3 regions of the Arthrobacter sp. 147(2020) genome follow, and region 2 is predicted to be linked to each of the others. Evidence: riboswitches for the same ligand, from Rfam matches in the RefSeq annotation. Region 2 holds a riboswitch; each other region holds the start of a gene.
What was found. Region 2 has a riboswitch for S-adenosylmethionine ahead of HMI58_RS13370 (ABC transporter substrate-binding protein). Riboswitches for the same ligand answer to the same signal wherever they lie in the genome.
Positions count from the first base shown of each region.

Region 1 (3,270 bases), on a different contig from region 2:
CCCCCGGAAAGCTGTTCAGGGTAGTTCGACGCCTTGTCGGCCAACCCCACAAAGTCGAGGAGCTCAGTGACGCGGGCCTGGATTTCCTCCCGGCTTTTCCCGGCGACGCGGAGCGGGTAGGCCACGTTGTTCCAGACCGTTTTGGCGTTGAACAGGTTGAACTGCTGGAAGATCATGCCAATGTCGAGGCGCAGCTTGCGTAGCTGGCGGTCCGGCACGTTGGTGACCTGGTGTCCGTCGACGATGATCGTGCCACTGGTCGCCTTTTCCAGCGCGTTGATCAGCCGGACCAGGGTGCTTTTGCCGGCACCCGAGTATCCGATGATCCCGTAGATCTCGCCAGCCTCGATGTCGAGGCTGACGTTGTCGATAGCGCGCACGGGATCGCCACCGCGCCGCCCCGGAGGGAAGCTTTTGGTGACGTCCTGCAAAGAGATGAGGGGCATGGTGTTCCTTGTCGGAAGAGCCCTGCGGCCAGCCGGGATCGCCGGCCGGCCGCAGGAGTTGGCGGGCCTGGTCAGCCCTGGGCTGCGGTGTCTTCCTCAACGGTGTCGAGGGTCGACTGCAGTTCCTCGGGAGTGACCACCAGGAACTCGGCCGTCCCACCTGAGGTCTCCTGGACGGCGTCCTGCACCTCCTGGTTCTCCTGGTAGATGCTCACCAGCTTCTGGTAGGTCTCGTTGTTCTCCTCACCGGCGCGGGCGGCGAACACGTTCACGTACGCCACGGCGGCGGGATCCGTCGGGTCGTCCTGCGCGATGGCGTCCTCGAAGTTCAGCCCCGCGTCCTGCACGAAGTCGTTGTTGATGATCGCAGCGGCGACGTCGGGAAGCGACGTAGGGGTCAGCGAGGCTTCGAGGGTGGTGACGGTGACCTTGGAGGCCTCCTCGTCGATGTCGTCGATGGTCGAGAAGGCGCTGCCACCGCCGTCGAGCACCACCAGTCCAGCGGACTGGAGCACGAGCAGACCCCGGGCGAGGTTGCTCTCGTCATTGGGGACGGCGACAGTGGAGCCTTCGGGGATCTCGTCGACCGACCCGTACTGGGTGGAGTACAGACCGAGGGGGTAGATCGCCGTGGACCCGATCGGGGTGAGCTCCTCACCGCTGGAGACGTTGTAGCGGGCCAGGTACACCAGGTGCTGGAACTGGTTGAGGTCAAGTTCCTCCTCGCTCAGGGCGGGGTTGGGCTGGGTGTACTCGGCGAAGTCGATGACCTCGAGGTCAATGCCCTCCTCCGCCGCGGCTTCGGTCAGCAGCCCCCATTCCGGGTCACTGGCTCCGACGACGCCGAGGCTGATGCTTTCAGTGCCGGAGTCGGAGCCTTCCGACGAACCGCAGGCGACGGTGAGGGCCAGAAAGGGGACCACGGCAAGGGACAGGAGTTTGCGGGAATTCATTGATTTTCCTTTGAACGGGATATTGGAAAAAGTCCAGCGGGCAGGCGAAATCGGCCGGAGGCTCCTGCTGGATCGGCTTAAAGAAAAGGGAGGCGAATGCGCTGCGGAAACTGCAGCGACAATCGGGTGGGGATTCCTCGGGTGTTACATACTGGCTCGCTTCGAGATTGCGGGCGGTATCGCCGAGACCTTTGTGGGTACTCCTGGATACGCCGTACTTGCCATCCGGGGACTTGTTCCGGCGGCCGAATCTTCACCTGAAGCACCCCACTACGGGAGAGGGTTGCTGTTCAACCGGCCAGGGAGCCATTGGTTGAACTCTTGATTCTGAGTTCAACCTAAAGCAGATAATTCACCGGGTCAAAAATTTAGCGAAAAGGATCGTCATAAATGACCTTCCGGAGACCTTCAGGAATTCATGCCCGCCGACCTGTATCGGTAGTTCCTATAGGATTTATCTATGTCCGCCGCCGCTCCCCGCCGCACCCTGAACCGTCAGGTGCTCGCCGATCATGTCCACGAGGAGCTCATGTCCTGGCTGATCGACGGCCGGCTGGAAGCAGGGGCGAACCTCAGCATTGACGGCATCGCCCGTGACCTGGATGTCTCCCCCACCCCGGTCCGCGAGGCGCTGGCCCGTCTGGAACATACCGGCATGGTGCGCCGCGTTGCGCTCAAGGGCTACAAGGTGGCGCCGCTCTTCACCGCGCCCGAGCTGGCACAGCTGGTCGATGCCCGGCTGATGATCGAACCCGTGAACGCCGAGCTCGCCTGCGCCCGGAGCACTCCGCAGCTGGTCGACGACTTGAAGCAGACCATCGAGGATCTACGTCATGCCCCCACCGGTGCCTCCTACGCTGAGTTCCGCGAATACTGGAAGGCTGATGAGGACTTCCACCGTCTGATCGCCGAGCACACCGGCAACCCCTTCATCCTCAACGCCTACCGCACCCTCGGCGGCCAGGTGCAGCGCTTCAGGTTCTTCGCCGGCCTGGGCGTCACCGACGCCGACAACGCCATCGCTGAGCACACCGCCATCCTCGATGCTTTCGCGGCGGGGGACGCTGCCGCGGCCCGCGCAGCGATGGTTGCCCACCTCAATGGCGTCAAGCAGCGGTCCATCCTGGACAGCGCAGAGCACCCCTAGAACTTCCCGTCCTGATGCGGAACCCTTGACTCTCGGCGTGTGATCGACAATCCTATAGGAAATACGATTACACAATGGAGTGACTAATGGTTTATACAGCTGACACCTGGCCCATCACGGCCGCCCTGCTTCAGTTCCCGCACGAGACTTCTTCCGGGTCCATGCAGGACGCGGACCCAGAGGTCTGGAAGAGCGTCTTCACCGAAGTGCGCGACGCCGGCTTCGACAACGTCGATTTCTTCGACACCTGGATCAAGCCCGGGGACCTGTCCACCGAACGCCTCGACGAGCTGAAGCTCGCTGCCACCGAAGTGGGAGTGGGTGCACCCGCCATCTCCGCCATCCGCCGCAGCGTCATCGACGAGCAGAATTGGGAAGACAACCTCGCCTACAGCCACCGCACCCTCGAGGCCGGCGCGCAGCTGGGCTGCGAAGTGGTCTCTTTCGGACTGCACCAGGCGCTGACCGCCGAGCAGAAGAAGCAGCTGTGGTTCTGGACCGTCGAAGGTCACAAGGACCCGGTCAACGATCCCGAGGTCTGGCAGAAGGCTGTCACCCGCCTCCGTGAACTCGGCAACCACGCCGCCGACCTGGGCCTGCTGCTCTCCCTCGAACTCTACGAAGACACCTATCTGGGCACCGGCGACTCCGCCGCCCAGCTGGTGCAGGACATCGATCTGCCCAACGTTGGCCTGAACCCGGACCTGGGCAACCTGGTACGCCT
Region 1 covers NZ_JABFOM010000013.1:53,313-56,582, forward strand. The annotation lists gene HMI58_RS10475 (methionine ABC transporter ATP-binding protein) at 1-446, opposite strand, end outside; gene HMI58_RS10480 (MetQ/NlpA family ABC transporter substrate-binding protein) at 518-1,399, opposite strand; SAM riboswitch class IV at 1,609-1,726, opposite strand; gene HMI58_RS10485 (GntR family transcriptional regulator) at 1,860-2,546, shown strand; gene HMI58_RS10490 (sugar phosphate isomerase/epimerase family protein) at 2,633-3,270, shown strand, end outside.
Region 1: another riboswitch for S-adenosylmethionine. It lies ahead of HMI58_RS10480 (MetQ/NlpA family ABC transporter substrate-binding protein); the one in region 2 lies ahead of HMI58_RS13370 (ABC transporter substrate-binding protein).

Region 2 (3,270 bases):
TCGACCGAGGGGTCCGGCATCGCTGTCGCCAGGAAGGTGTTGTCGCCGGCCCGGTTGATCAGCTTCACACCGATCTCCCGCCACTGCTGCTCGATCAGCTCGAACGCGGGTTTGATGACCACCGAATTGTTGGAGCTGGTGACGGTGACTTCCAGCGCCACGCCGTCCTTCTCCCGAATGCCGTCCGCCCCGACTGTCCATCCGGCGTCGTCGAGCAGTTGCCTGGCCTTGTCAGGCTGGTATTCAAGTTCAGCGGACAGGTCAGTGAAGCCTGGTGCCTGACGGTTCAGCACCGACGCAGCGAGATCATAGCTGTCGGACAGGACTGTCTCCTTGAGGGACTGCCGGTCGATGCCGATCTGCAGGGCGCGGCGGACGTTCACGTCGTCGAGCTTCCCGCTCCCGATCCGGACCGCCGCCATATTCACGGTCAGGTCCACCCCCTGCGCGGGGAGGACCTGGTTCCCTGATGCCGCGAGGGTCCCCTCGTCCAGGGGCTGGAGGCCACGTGCCAGATCCACTTGCCCCGATTGGATCGCGCCCGCCCGGTGGGCGACCTCCGGCAGATACTTGATGACCACCTTGTCCAGGTAGGGGTCCCCCTGGTTCTCAGCCGATTCCGGAGCCCAGGCGTAGTCGGGACGCTTCGCCAGGACCACTTCCTCATCGGGCTGCTCCGATTCGAAGGTGAATGGTCCCGATCCGGAGATCTCGGCGATGGCTGATTGCCCGGCGGCGTCCAACTTCAGTGTTGCGGGGGAGACCAGCCCGGCAGTGACCGATGAGGTGGCGCGCAGGAAGTTGGCGTTGGGAGAGGTCAGGGTCACCCGGACCTGGTCTTCGCCGATCACCTCGGCCTTCTCGTAACCCGCGAAGTCCACGTTTGGCTGGATTTGGGCTGCTTCGATGCCCAGACCGAGGGCATCGAAGTTCAGCTTGACGGCTTCGGCGTCGAGCGGGCTGCCGTCGCTGAACGTGACACCGGGTCGAATGGTGAAGGTGAACTCGGTGGCGTCGTCGCTGCTGGAGAATTCGGACGCGATCCAGGGGACCAGTTCGGATGTACCTGCATCGAAATAGGTCAGGCGGTCCAGCACGCTGTTGAGCACATTTGATTTCTCATAGAACCGGGCGGACTGGGTCTGCCAGTTGTTGATCGGCGTCACCTCGGCGTAGACCAGGGTTCCTCCCTCAACGGGTTCGCCGGACACAGGGTTCTGCCCGGTAGCTGGGCCAGCGGCTGAACCGCAGCCAGCCAGGGCCAGCGCTGCGATCCCCAGCAGTGCTGTCAGACGGAGCGAGTGACGCGCTGGGACACGTCGTGGTGGGGTTCTGTTGGGGCGGGAAGTCATGCCGATCCTCTCAGTCATGATCGAGCTTCCCTATCCGCGCACGCTGAAGGATCGGACCCCAAAACGAGGGGGCGGAACCAACGGGGGATAAGGCTATCTCCATCGGTCCTGGCAGTAGCACCGGCCCCAAAGGGTGGTTGCTGCGGCTTCAACGAGCCAGGTCTCTCAGCCGCTCTGGATGGTTGTTCAGTCCCGGGGAGCGATACCCGAAAAGGACTATGGTGATCTAATCGCACAATGATTGGCCGATCAAGAACACCCTCGATCCGGACGACTTCCAACGAAACATTCGTCTCTGGAGATTGCAGGGAATGGGTTGTACAGTGCCGGGTATGACTGGGATCGGGACGGATTGGCGTGCGGTCGACGGCGCCTTCACGGCATGGTTCGACGCGCCATCGCTGAGCGAGGGTGCAGCGCTGGCGGGGCGCATCATGGAGCTCTCACCCGGTCAGGTGGTGGACGTCCGCGCGACAGGCGTGCGGGTCCGCGCCGATTCGGCAGACCACACCGGGGCGGTGTCCGCCGCGGCGCGTGACCTCGGGTTGGCCGCGAACACTGCAGGGCTGCAGCACGTGAATGTCGTGTTTGAATCAACGAACCCGTCGGCGCTCCGGACCTTCTGGCAGCGTGCGTTCGCCTACGTGCCCGCAGCGGACGGCGGTCTGGCTGATCCGCTAAAGCGCGATCCGGCACTGCGGATCCAGTCCACGGCCGAGGTCCGGCCCCTGAGAAACCGCATCCACCTCGACGTCGTACGGCCTGCCGAAGCGGTCGGACAGGCCGGTCTCGGCGAAGCCTCAGGGCCGTACGGGGTCTGTTACGCCGATCCCGACGGCAACGAGGTTGACCTGGTACCCGGCGGAGCGCTGGGTGAGGGGAGTGGGACCGCCGATTGGCTAGCGGTGTTCAGCGCTATGGCGTGCTACCGGACCACCTCACCACCACAGCAGCGCGACCTGGCCGCTGCAGCAGCGTCGCTGGCCGACGCCGCAGGCCTTCCCCTGGTGATCGACCTGAGACCCGGGCTGGTGATCCTGGACAGCGGCAAGGACCAGTGGGAAGACAACCCCGACGGCGTGGACTTCACTGACCTCGCCGTGAAACTCCAGGGCGCTGCACGCCGGCTCGGGGCAACTGCTGATCCGGCGCTGCCACGCTTTGCCCAACTGTTCCTCGACGCCGCCGATCTACCTCTGGTGCGGGCATTCTGGATCGCCGCGCTCGGATACGTCGCGGACCCGCGGGACGGGGTCAGCGATATTGTCGATCCTTTGCGTCTGAATCCGGTTCTGGTGTTTCAGGAACTTGACGCGACAGACGCTGATCGACGCCGCCAGCGGAACCGAATCCATGTTGAGCTTGCCGTGCCGTCGGATGCCGTTCACCCGCGACTCGCTGCGTGCCTCGCCGCCGGTGGCACGCTCCTTGAGGAGTCTGCTGGGCGCTGGCGTGTGGCCGATCCCGAGGGTAACGAACTGGTTATCGTCAGCGGATCCTAACAAGCCCGTTCTGCCCCTTCCGCCGCGTTTGATAAAGCGCCGATAATCTACATTATGTCAACTAATGAATGGATTCCCTACTCCGCTGCCCAGCGACTCGACTGTCGCCCTCGAATTTCAGGAGCCGGTTTTCGTTGTTTGGCAGACCACTTCGCAACTGGCAAAGCTGGATTCGGGTCCGCGCCTGGGCGTCGAGCAGGTGATCAGCGGACTGCCTGGTGCGTTCGGCGTCGGCGGTCCACGGCGTCGAAAACTGCTACGCCGATGAGAGGAAGAACCGCCCCCATCGCGGCGATGAAGGCGGGAAGGAGGAAGCTCACCGTTGCCAGCACCACCAGGGCTCCGATTCCTGCGAGATCAGATGGGGTGCGTCGGTCCAGTACCTGTCGGATGAGAAAGCCCCGTGCGGCAAGGAA
Region 2 covers NZ_JABFOM010000022.1:23,615-26,884, reverse strand. The annotation lists gene HMI58_RS13370 (ABC transporter substrate-binding protein) at 1-1,370, opposite strand, end outside; SAM riboswitch class I at 1,449-1,537, opposite strand; gene HMI58_RS13365 (VOC family protein) at 1,685-2,854, shown strand; gene HMI58_RS13360 (low temperature requirement protein A) at 3,058-3,270, opposite strand, start outside.

Region 3 (3,270 bases), on a different contig from region 2:
GCGGGATCAGTGCCGGGGACGAAGGTGGTGTCGATACCGAACCGGCGCAGGGTCACGTCGAGTTGGGTGACCGTGCCCCCGTACAGCTGAGAAGCGGCGACGATATGGTCGCCCGCCTGGCACAGGGCGGCGAAGGTGATGAATTCAGCGCTCATGCCCGACGCCGTCGCGACCGCCCCGATGCCTCCCTCCAGGGACGCGATCCGCTCCTCGAAGGCGGCGACCGTGGGGTTACCGATCCGGGAGTAAATGTTGCCGTACTTTTGCAGCGCAAAGAGGTTGGCGGCGTCGGCCGTGTCCTTGAACACGAAGGAAGTCGTCTGGTAGATGGGGACGGCCCGGGCACCATGGGCCGAGTCGGGGGTGCCTCCAGCATGGAGGGCACGGGTACGGAATCCGAAGCTGCGGTCAGCCATTAGACACCTGCCTTAATATTCTCGGGAGTGACGTCGTCGATGATGAAATCCAGGCCCTCTTTACGGGCGAGGTCCGCCTCAAGCTCGCGGACAATGGGGAGGATGTCTTTGCCGAAGGCTTCGACCTCCTCCTGGAAGTGGAGGTAACAGGTCAGCATCAGGTTCACGCCGATCTTCTTGTACTCGACGATCCGCTCGGCAACCTGCTCGGGGGTGCCGATCAGCTGGGTCTTGAAACCGTCGTTGTACTGGATCAGGTCCTCGAAGGAGGAATCCGCCCACATGCCCTTACCGTCCTTGGTGGAGGCTCCGGCTTCCTGGACGGCGTCGCGGAACCCCTCGACCGCGGGCTTGTGCGCCTTGGCCACAATCTCCCGGAGGGTCTCGCGGGCTTCCTTCTCGGTGTCGCGGGCAATCACGAACCCGTTCAGCCCGAACCGTGGGTGCCGCCCAGCATCGGCCGCGGAGGCCTGCACACCGGCGATGTTCTCCTTGAATCCTTCAAGGTCCTTGCCGTTGGAAAAGTACCAGTCGGCCACCCGGCCAGCGGTGGCCTGCGCGGCAGTGGAGTTCCCGCCGAAGAAGACCTCCGGATGCGGCCGTCCGGGAACGTCAACCGGTGGCGGGTTGAGGGTGAAATCGGTGATGTTGTAGTACTTTCCGGACTGGGAAAAGTTCTGCTCGGTCCAGAGGCCGCGGAGGATCCTGATGAACTCCTCGGTGCGGACGTACCTTTCGTCGTGCTCCAGCCAGGGGAGCCCGAAGCCGGTGAACTCGCTTTTCAACCAGCCCGACACAATGTTCACGGCCGCCCGGCCATTGGAAATGTGGTCAGCGGTGATGATGAACTTCGCGAGGACGCCGGGCTGCCACATGCCGGGGTGGACAGCGGCGATTACCTTCAGCTTCTCGGTCGCACCGAGCAGGGCCAGCGAGAACGACGTCGCCTCGTGCTGCTTGTCTGCCCCGTAGCTCGCAGCGTACCGGGTCTGCGAGAGGGCGTACTCGAAGCCGGCGTTCTCCGCGATGCGGGCCAGCTTCTTGTTGTACTCGAAGTCCCAGCTGGTGCGCTGCTCAATGGTGGAGACCACCAGGCCACCGCTCACATTGGGAACCCAGTACGCAAACTTCAGGGGTTGGGAAAGGTCAATAGCCATATTGGTCCTCCATCGTGCCTGGCATTAGCACCCTAATGTCACTGCCGTAGGCAGTGGCCAGGGTTGCTGCGGTGTCAATGAGCCAGATCTCTCAACCGCTCGGGATGGTCTCCACCAGTGTGACAGCACCATCACGGTGGACCAACATTGTTGCTCTCCGTTGCAGCGTTTGGCGGAATGCGGCTCTCACAGTTGGCGGCGCACGCCCGCCTCCCGGGCAATCCCTTCGACCTGCTCACCCATGTCGTCGGCCAGCGGTTTGGTGCCCGATCCGCGGCGGAGCAGCGGGAGGTGGAACGGCCCGCCGGCCTCCTCCGTCTCGAAGCCAATTGCCGCGTAGATCGCCAACGCGCCGAGGGCGAAACCAAAGATTCCGGCGGCGGTTTCCCAGCCGTCCGAGCCGGTCAGGTGCGCGACGCCGGTGATGGCGAACCGGAGGGCTGAACCAGCCAGCACCGCTGCGGCCACCAGTTTGCCCTTCGCGCCCAGGATCGGCGCCAGCATGGCCAGCGCCGCGGTAATCAGGAGTACCCCCAGCGCGGAAAGCGATGCGCCGTCCGGGGTGACAAGCATCGCCACCGCGATCAGCGCCCAGGTACCGGCGACCATGGCCATGCCCGTCCCGGCGATCGGATCGCGTGCACCGAAGCCGATCACCGAGGAAAACAGCTGCAGCGGCACCGTGAGCACCAGGATCCCCAGCGCAATAATCTGTTCCTCCCGGGCCGGGACGATCCCCAACTGGAGTGCGCTGACTCCGATGGTCGCCACTGCCAGCCCCATGAACGCCAGGGGGAGGGGCGTTCCGGTGGGCCGGAGCACGATCCGGGTTATTGCCAGCCGGTCCTCGCGCCGCTTCTGTTCATCCTGGTCAACGCTCATGGTCTTAACCCGATCACAGGCGCGGTATCACCGCCAAACGCTGGACCCGCCCGGTGGGATGTGTTGCTCACCTGTCCGGGCGGGCGGCGAGGACCGCCGCAATCCCGGGCACGCACCCCTCGTTCTGCAGCGACGTGGTGTCACCGAGTGCAGTGTTTTCGAACAGCTGGGTCAGGAGCCGCCGCATGATCTTGCCGGACCGGGTCTTGGGGACATCATCGACGACGACGACGGCGGCCGGTTTCGCGATCGGTCCGATCACGGCTGCTACGTGGTCCCGCAGCACCCGGCCCACGTCCTCCCCGGCAGCGGGATTTGTGCCCGCCGAGGGGGACAGGACCACGAACGCGGCGATGGCGTGTCCGGTCCGCGGGTCGGATACCGGGCAGACTCCTGCCTCGACCACCCACGGGTGGGCCACCAGGGCCGATTCAATCTCGATAGTCGACAGCCGGTGACCGGACACATTGAGCACGTCATCCACCCGCCCGAGGATCCAGGTGTCGCCGTCGTCGTCGTACCTCGCGCCGTCTCCGGCGAGGAACCAGCCCTGCGCAGCGAACTTCCGCCAGTAGGAGTCGAGGTAGCGCTGCGGGTCACCCCACACGGTCCGGGCCATCGCCGGGCCGGTGCGGTCCACCACGATCAGGCCCTGCTCACCGACGGGCACGGGGTGGCCGGCGTCGTCGACAATCCTGGTGCTGACTCCAGGGAGGGCGCGAGAGGCGCACCCCGGTTTGAACGAAGCGTCGGTCGGACGCGGGGAGAGGATGGTGGCGCCGGTCTCGGACTGCCACCAGGTGTCCACGACTGGT
Region 3 covers NZ_JABFOM010000001.1:94,906-98,175, reverse strand. The annotation lists gene HMI58_RS00460 (O-acetylhomoserine aminocarboxypropyltransferase/cysteine synthase family protein) at 1-416, opposite strand, end outside; gene sfnG (dimethylsulfone monooxygenase SfnG) at 416-1,573, opposite strand; SAM riboswitch class I at 1,580-1,684, opposite strand; gene HMI58_RS00450 (hypothetical protein) at 1,760-2,455, opposite strand; gene acs (acetate--CoA ligase) at 2,523-3,270, opposite strand, start outside.
Region 3: another riboswitch for S-adenosylmethionine. It lies ahead of sfnG (dimethylsulfone monooxygenase SfnG); the one in region 2 lies ahead of HMI58_RS13370 (ABC transporter substrate-binding protein).